3 regions of the Selenomonas sp. oral taxon 138 str. F0429 genome follow, and region 1 is predicted to be linked to each of the others. Evidence: riboswitches for the same ligand, from Rfam matches in the RefSeq annotation. Region 1 holds a riboswitch; each other region holds the start of a gene.
What was found. Region 1 has a riboswitch for molybdenum cofactor ahead of modA (molybdate ABC transporter substrate-binding protein). Riboswitches for the same ligand answer to the same signal wherever they lie in the genome.
Positions count from the first base shown of each region.

Region 1 (2,196 bases):
ATTGCCCGCGAACATGATGGTCGCGCCGAACTCGCCGAGCGCACGGGCAAATGAGAGGACGAGCCCCGCGAGGATGCCGTGCCGTGCATTCGGCAGAATGATACGCCAGAAGATGCGCCAGTTGCTGACGCTGAGGGTCTGTGCCGCATGGACCATATTGCGGTCGATCGCCTCGAATGTGCCGCGTGCCGTGCGGTACATGAGCGGGAGGCTCACGATGACCGCTGCGATGACCGCCGCACGCCAGGTAAAGACGAGCGGCAGGTCGATGGAGAGCAGGGCGCTCCCGATGGCACTGCGCTTCCCGAGAAAGTAGAGGAGGAAGAATCCGACGACGGTCGGCGGCAGGACGAGCGGCAGGGTAATCACGGCGTCGGCGATCGTGCCCGCGAGGCGGCTACGGATCTGCAGGACACCATAGGCAAGAGCGATGCCGACGAAGAAGGTGATGACCGTCGCAAGACCCGCAACCTCCAGTGAGATGATGAGTGGGGATAGTGTTTCGTCTGCCATTACTTCACTTTGAAGCCGTATTTCTCAAAGACTTTCTTTGCGGCATCGGTCTGAAGGAACGCGAGGAAGTCCTTTGCCTCCTTCATGTTCTTCGCATCCTTGAGGACGGCAGCGGGGTAGACGATGGGCTTGTGCGTATCGGCAGGGGCAACGGCGGTGACCTTCACCTTGTCCGAGACAGCTGCGTCCGTCGCGTAGACGACGCCACAGTCCGCATCGCCCGTCTCGACCCACGCGAGCACCTGACGGACATCCGAGCCGTAGACGGCGCGTGCCTTCACATCGTCGAGGATGCCGAGCTTCGTAAAGACTTCCTCACTGTACTGTCCGACGGGCACGCCCTTCGGCTCACCGAGTGCGATGTGTGCGACCTGCGGGTCAAGCACTGCCTTGAAGTCGGGCAGGTTCAGCTTGCTGTCCTTCGCCGTGATGAGAACCACGTCGTTGATGAGGAGATCGACGCGCGTGCCGTCTGCAAGCAGCTTCTTCTCATCGAGCGCATTCATCTGCTTCTGTGCGGCAGAGACGAAGACATCGGCAGCTCCGCCGTTCTCAATCGCCTGCTGAAGCGCACCGCTGCTGCCGAAGTTGAAGACGAGCTTCGTATTTCCGTGCTCCTTCTCATACATGCCGCTGAGTTCCTTCATCGCGTCCGTGAGGCTCGCTGCCGCAGAGACCTGCAACTCGACGGGACCCTCCTTCGGCGTGTCCATCTTGTTCGCACTGTCGCCGCCGCCAACGCAGCCGGCGGTAAAGAGTGCCATGGCGGTGAGACCCGCCGTAAGTAAGTTCCTGAGTTTCATGATTGTATTCTCCTTTACGAAATAGAGTAGGCACGACCGTTTCCAAGTCGTACCCCGTGACGGAATCCGTCAGGCAAGGCATCGTAGCAAATTTGCCTTAGATAATCCTTGCTCGGAGTGTGTGTTGGAAAAGCTGACCTTTCCCCGAATCAGCGGACAAATGTGCCGCTCTTGCCGCCGGACTTGCGCTCGAGATGAATGTCTCCGATCTCCATGCGCTTGTCAATTGCCTTGCACATATCGTAGATTGTGAGGAGTGCAACGCTCACAGCGTGCAGTGCCTCCATCTCGACCCCCGTCTCGCCTGTGACCTTTACAGTCGCAGTCGCACGTACGGCGCGGCGCGGAATCTCCTCAAGCGCGAAGTCGAGCGTGCATTTGGCGAGCGGCAGCGGGTGGCAGAGCGGGATGGTGTCCGACGTGCGCTTTGCCGCCATGATCCCTGCGATGCGTGCAACGCCGAGTACATCACCCTTCGCCGCAGTGCCTCCCTCGATGGCGGCATAGACCGCATCGCTCACATAGATGCGTCCGCTTGCAATCGCCTCGCGGTGCGACTTCTCCTTGCCGCTGACATCCACCATGATCGCGGCGCCGCCCTCATCGAAGTGCGTCAGTCCTGCGTTCGGCATGTGTATTCCTCCTTTCTGACCGAATGTTTTAATCATAGCGTAACTCGCATTGAAAATCAATCGTTTGCGCGCAATCTTCTGTTACAGAAAAGAGGGACAAAGGGCGCAAAAAACCTTTCTCATTTACGAAAAATCATAGAGAAAATTTATTTTATGTGTTATAATCAATAAGAAGAATATATAAATGAGAATGGTTTTTAAGTAGAGATTAGTTTGTCGCGAAGACCGTTCGAGTTTGATCACAAATG
Region 1 covers NZ_KB290930.1:161,125-163,320, reverse strand. Annotated here, with positions in the region: gene modB (molybdate ABC transporter permease subunit) at 1-513, opposite strand, end outside; gene modA (molybdate ABC transporter substrate-binding protein) at 513-1,316, opposite strand; molybdenum cofactor riboswitch at 1,310-1,446, opposite strand; gene moaC (cyclic pyranopterin monophosphate synthase MoaC) at 1,466-1,948, opposite strand.

Region 2 (2,196 bases), on a different contig from region 1:
CGACATTGATTGACCAGTTGATATCTGCAGTCAGTGTTTTTCCCGTTTGTGGATCGATACCGTTGGAGATCTCGCTTGTCCATATCGGAGTAATATCCGCTCAATATGAGAGAGGACTTGTCACTCGTTTTGAACTTAATCTTACCGTCAAAGTACAGCTTGTCGTTTTCCGCATTCGGCAGATAGCCGCCCGTATGACGCTTTGATGCATTCAGTGCATAGCTGATATTCTTGTCGCTGCCGCTATATCCGATGCGTGTATCATAGGTATGATGGGAGCCACCGGCGATACTCAGATGGAATTTCCCTGCACCCTTACCGTCCTTCGTTGTTATGAGGATGACGCCGCCCTTGTAGTCTGTGCCATACTGTACGGGTCCCGGTCCCTTGATGATCTCGACCTTTGCAATGCTGTCTGCCGGAATCGTCGAAAGATCAGCCGCTGCATTCGTAGCAATACCGTTGAGAGGAAACGCAGGGATGCCGTCAATATAGACTTTCGTCTGCCCGACCTCCGCGCCACGGATGCGCACCATCTTGCTGTTCTTGTCGGCAGGCGCCATATAAAGCCCCGGGATCTGCGAGAGGATGTCGGCAAGGTCGCGATAGCCGCGCTCCTTGATCTCCTGCTCCGTGATCGTGTTCGTTGTCACAAGGTACTTGTCAACGCCCTCTGCCTCGACTTTGACCGTGTCAGTCTCATATTCCGTGTCGGCGGCGTATGCCTGCGGCAGAAATGCAAATCCTGCCATGACGGCTGCCACGAGGGCGGTTTGGTACTTCCGTGTTCGCTTCATGAATACCTCTCCTTTTCTTCATCACACAAAAATAGACTGTTTCCCGTACGAAGCGCACGACAAACAGTCCCTGCATGACAAAGAAGCAGTCCGTTCCTGTCGTTTTCCTTTTCGATACGGGAAGGCTGTCGCATTTCTTTGACAACCCTGTGAGCAGAAGTGTTCAAAAGAACGCTTGCTCAGGCGAAATATCATAGGCAAACTGCCCTTAGATATTTTTGCTCGGAAAACAAATTTATTTAATTGCGGATTAATTCTATCAAATTGTATGTAATACTGTCAATCCTTATTTTCGATTGAAATCAATGAACTTCATCTTATCAGCGATTCCCATGGATTTGTGTTTTGAAAATCTCTCGCTTTTGTGTTATGATACAGGGTGTTTTGAGATGGGAGGGCATGAGTGGCAGCGATAACATATGAGCTGATTCGCAAAGACGAGACGACGGGCGCACGTGCGGGCGTGATTCACACGCCGCACGGGAGCTTTCCGACGCCCATCTTCATGCCCGTGGGCACGCAGGCGACGGTCAAGGGCGTATCGCCTGACGAACTGCGTGAGCTTGGTGCGGGCATCATCCTCAGCAACACCTATCATCTTTTTCTCCGCCCCGGCATGGAGCTCGTGCGCGAGGCGGGCGGGCTGCATCGGTTCATGCACTGGGACGGTGCAATCCTCACGGACAGCGGCGGCTTTCAGGTGTTCAGCCTTGGCGATCTCCGCAAGATCACGGAGGAGGGCGCGACATTTCGCTCGCACATCGACGGCTCGAAGAAGTTTCTGTCGCCCGAGGTATCGATGGAGGTGCAGAAAGCACTCGGCTCGGATATTGTCATGGCGTTCGACGAGTGTATCCCGTATCCTGCCGACCACACCTATGCAAAGGCATCGACGGAGCGCACGCAGCGGTGGCTCGTGCGCTGCCGTGACGCAATGGCGGATGCAGAGGGACAGGGGCTTTTTGGCATTGTGCAGGGCGGTATGTACCGCGACTTGCGTGCGTGGCACGCCGCTGAGGTAACGGCACTTGAACTGCCGGGCTATGCCATCGGAGGTCTGAGTGTCGGCGAGCCGCACGAGCTGATGGAGGAGATCCTCTCCTACACGGTGGAGCTCCTGCCGGAGCACAAGCCGCGCTACCTCATGGGTGTCGGCACGCCGGACTATCTTCTCACGGGCGTACGGCATGGAATCGATATGTTCGACTGCGTTTTCCCGACCCGTGTGGCGCGCAACGGTATGGCGATGACGTGGACGGGGCGGCTCGTGATGAAGAACGCCGTGCATACGCACGACCATACGGTGCTTGAGGAGGGATGCGGCTGCTATGCCTGCCGCAACGGCTATACACGGGCATACATCCGTCATCTCGTGCGTGCCGAGGAGATCTTTGGTCTG
Region 2 covers NZ_KB290929.1:26,276-28,471, reverse strand. Annotated here, with positions in the region: gene HMPREF9163_RS12280 (TonB-dependent receptor) at 1-797, opposite strand, end outside; molybdenum cofactor riboswitch at 886-1,037, opposite strand; gene tgt (tRNA guanosine(34) transglycosylase Tgt) at 1,201-2,196, shown strand, end outside.
Region 2: linked by a shared signal. The riboswitch ahead of HMPREF9163_RS12280 (TonB-dependent receptor) and the one ahead of modA (molybdate ABC transporter substrate-binding protein) in region 1 are both predicted to bind molybdenum cofactor.

Region 3 (2,196 bases), on a different contig from region 1:
GGCGCGTCCGCACGGTAGCGAAACGAACCGTCGTCGAGCCAAAGCATTGCGCGCTCCATCAGAAATACCTCCGCTGGCGATAGAGAATCCACGCAAAGAACGGTGTGCCGACAAAACCGCAGAGAATCCCGAGCGGCACCTCTGCCGAGGTCAGCGTGCGTGCGAGGAGATCGGCGAGCATCAGGAAGGACGCGGCGAGTACCGCCGTTGCGGGCAGGAGATGTGCGTGATTGCCGCCGACCAGCATTCGCGCCAGATGCGGCAGGATGAGACCGATCCAGCCAATCGTTCCGCTCAGGCACACCGCCGATGCTGTCAGCAGGGTCGCGAGTGCAATCACGGCAAGACGCTCGCGCTGCACATTCACGCCGAGGCTCGCCGCCTCCTGATCCGAGAGCGAAAGCACATTCATACGCCAGCGCATCGCAAGCAGCCCCGCGAGCGTGAAGACGATGATCGGCGTGACGTAGAGCAGATTGTCCCACGACACCTTTGCAAGGCTGCCGAGCTGCCAGTAGACAATATCCGCCAGCTCCGTATCGGGGTCGGCGAGGTACTTCAGCAGACCGATCACCGCCGCCATAAAGCCCGACACAATGATGCCACAGAGGACGAGCACGATGCGCGAGCGGCTCTGCACGAGCTTCGGCAGCATGAGTGTCATCGTCACCGCCGCGATGCCGCCGAGGAATGCCGCGACCGCCGTGCCGCCGAGCGTCAGATGCGCGAGAATCCCAAGGCACGCGCCCACGCTCGCGCCCTGCGAGACACCGAGCAGATCCGGCGAGACGAGATCGTTGCGGAAGACTCCCTGATACGCCGCACCCGACACCGCGAGCGCAACGCCGACGAGAATGTCCCCGAGCACGCGCGGCAGACGGATCACCATGACGACGTTATACATCGACGCATCCCATGTGACAGGGATTTCAATAAACTTCGATGCAAGAATCGCTGCCACCTGATCGAACGGGACATAGAACCGCCCGACCGAAAGTGAGAGAATGAAAAACAGCACGGCAAGTATACTTCCCGCCGTCATCATACGTGCATACTGCCCCATAAAACGCCTTTCCCGCAAATCCAGAATTTCCCAACAAAAAATGCCCGCCGGAAAAATCCAGCGAGCAATTACAGCGCACAAAAAGAGCGCAGTCCCCCTGCCGGTTTTCCTTTGCAATGCAGACAAATGTCTGCGGGCAGGGAAGGACGTTTCCATACCTTCCCCCGTGACCGCAATCCCAGAGCCGCAGTCAGGCTGACGCACCATAGCATATGCCACAGGTACGGCAGCTCGAAAAACATAAAAATAATATATATTTTTTATGAGTATAGCATGAGACACAAAATAATACAATGAAAAAAATCACGACATTGCCCCTGCCAATCGTCCGTCTTGCAAAAGCCGGCGTGCTCATGTAAAATATAATGGAATCGGTATCATTTGAATTTATAGGAGGTATCTTATGTTTCTGACACGATGCACACGCTCGATGCGCACCGTCCTCGCGGCAACGATGTTCGGCGTACTCGCACTCACGAGCGGCTGTTTCAGCGGCGATGTGAACGTCGTCATCAACGAGGACGGCAGCGCTGACCTCAAGACGACACTCGTCAGCGTGCCCATGCTCGCCGAAATTGTCGAGCAGAGCAAGGCGGCGACGACAGCGAAGAATCCTGACGCGCAGGTCACCCCCGTGACGAAGGAGAACATGTCGGGCTACGAGATTACGGAGCACTACGCCACGATCGACAAGCTCTCGGAAAATGACTTCTTCAAGGCGAACGAGGGCAAGAACACAGGCATCACCGCGAACAAGAGCCTGTTCTACACGGACTACAACTTCGACCTGCTCTTTGAGGGCAGCCAGAACGGCGGCGGCGCGGGTGCATTTGCAAGCAACATCACGTTCACCTATCAGATGAACCTGCCCGTCGCGCCCACGAGCTCGAACGCTGACCGCTCGGAGAACGATGGCAAGCAGCTCACATGGAACCTCGGCAAGACCCTCGTCACGGGCGAGTCGTCGAAGATCGAGGTCGCGTTCCGTCTCTGGAACAAGACGGCGATCATCGGCACGATCGTCTTGGTTATCATCCTGATCGGTGCAGGCGCGTTCTTCTTCCTCCGCCGCAAGAAGGAGGAGGAGGAGCCGCAGCAGCTCGTCGAGGATGCCCCGATCGAGGTCAAAGCGG
Region 3 covers NZ_KB290939.1:235,761-237,956, reverse strand. Annotated here, with positions in the region: gene HMPREF9163_RS06170 (ABC transporter ATP-binding protein) at 1-59, opposite strand, end outside; gene HMPREF9163_RS06165 (iron ABC transporter permease) at 59-1,063, opposite strand; molybdenum cofactor riboswitch at 1,154-1,312, opposite strand; gene HMPREF9163_RS06160 (transmembrane domain-containing protein) at 1,467-2,196, shown strand, end outside.
Region 3: linked by a shared signal. The riboswitch ahead of HMPREF9163_RS06165 (iron ABC transporter permease) and the one ahead of modA (molybdate ABC transporter substrate-binding protein) in region 1 are both predicted to bind molybdenum cofactor.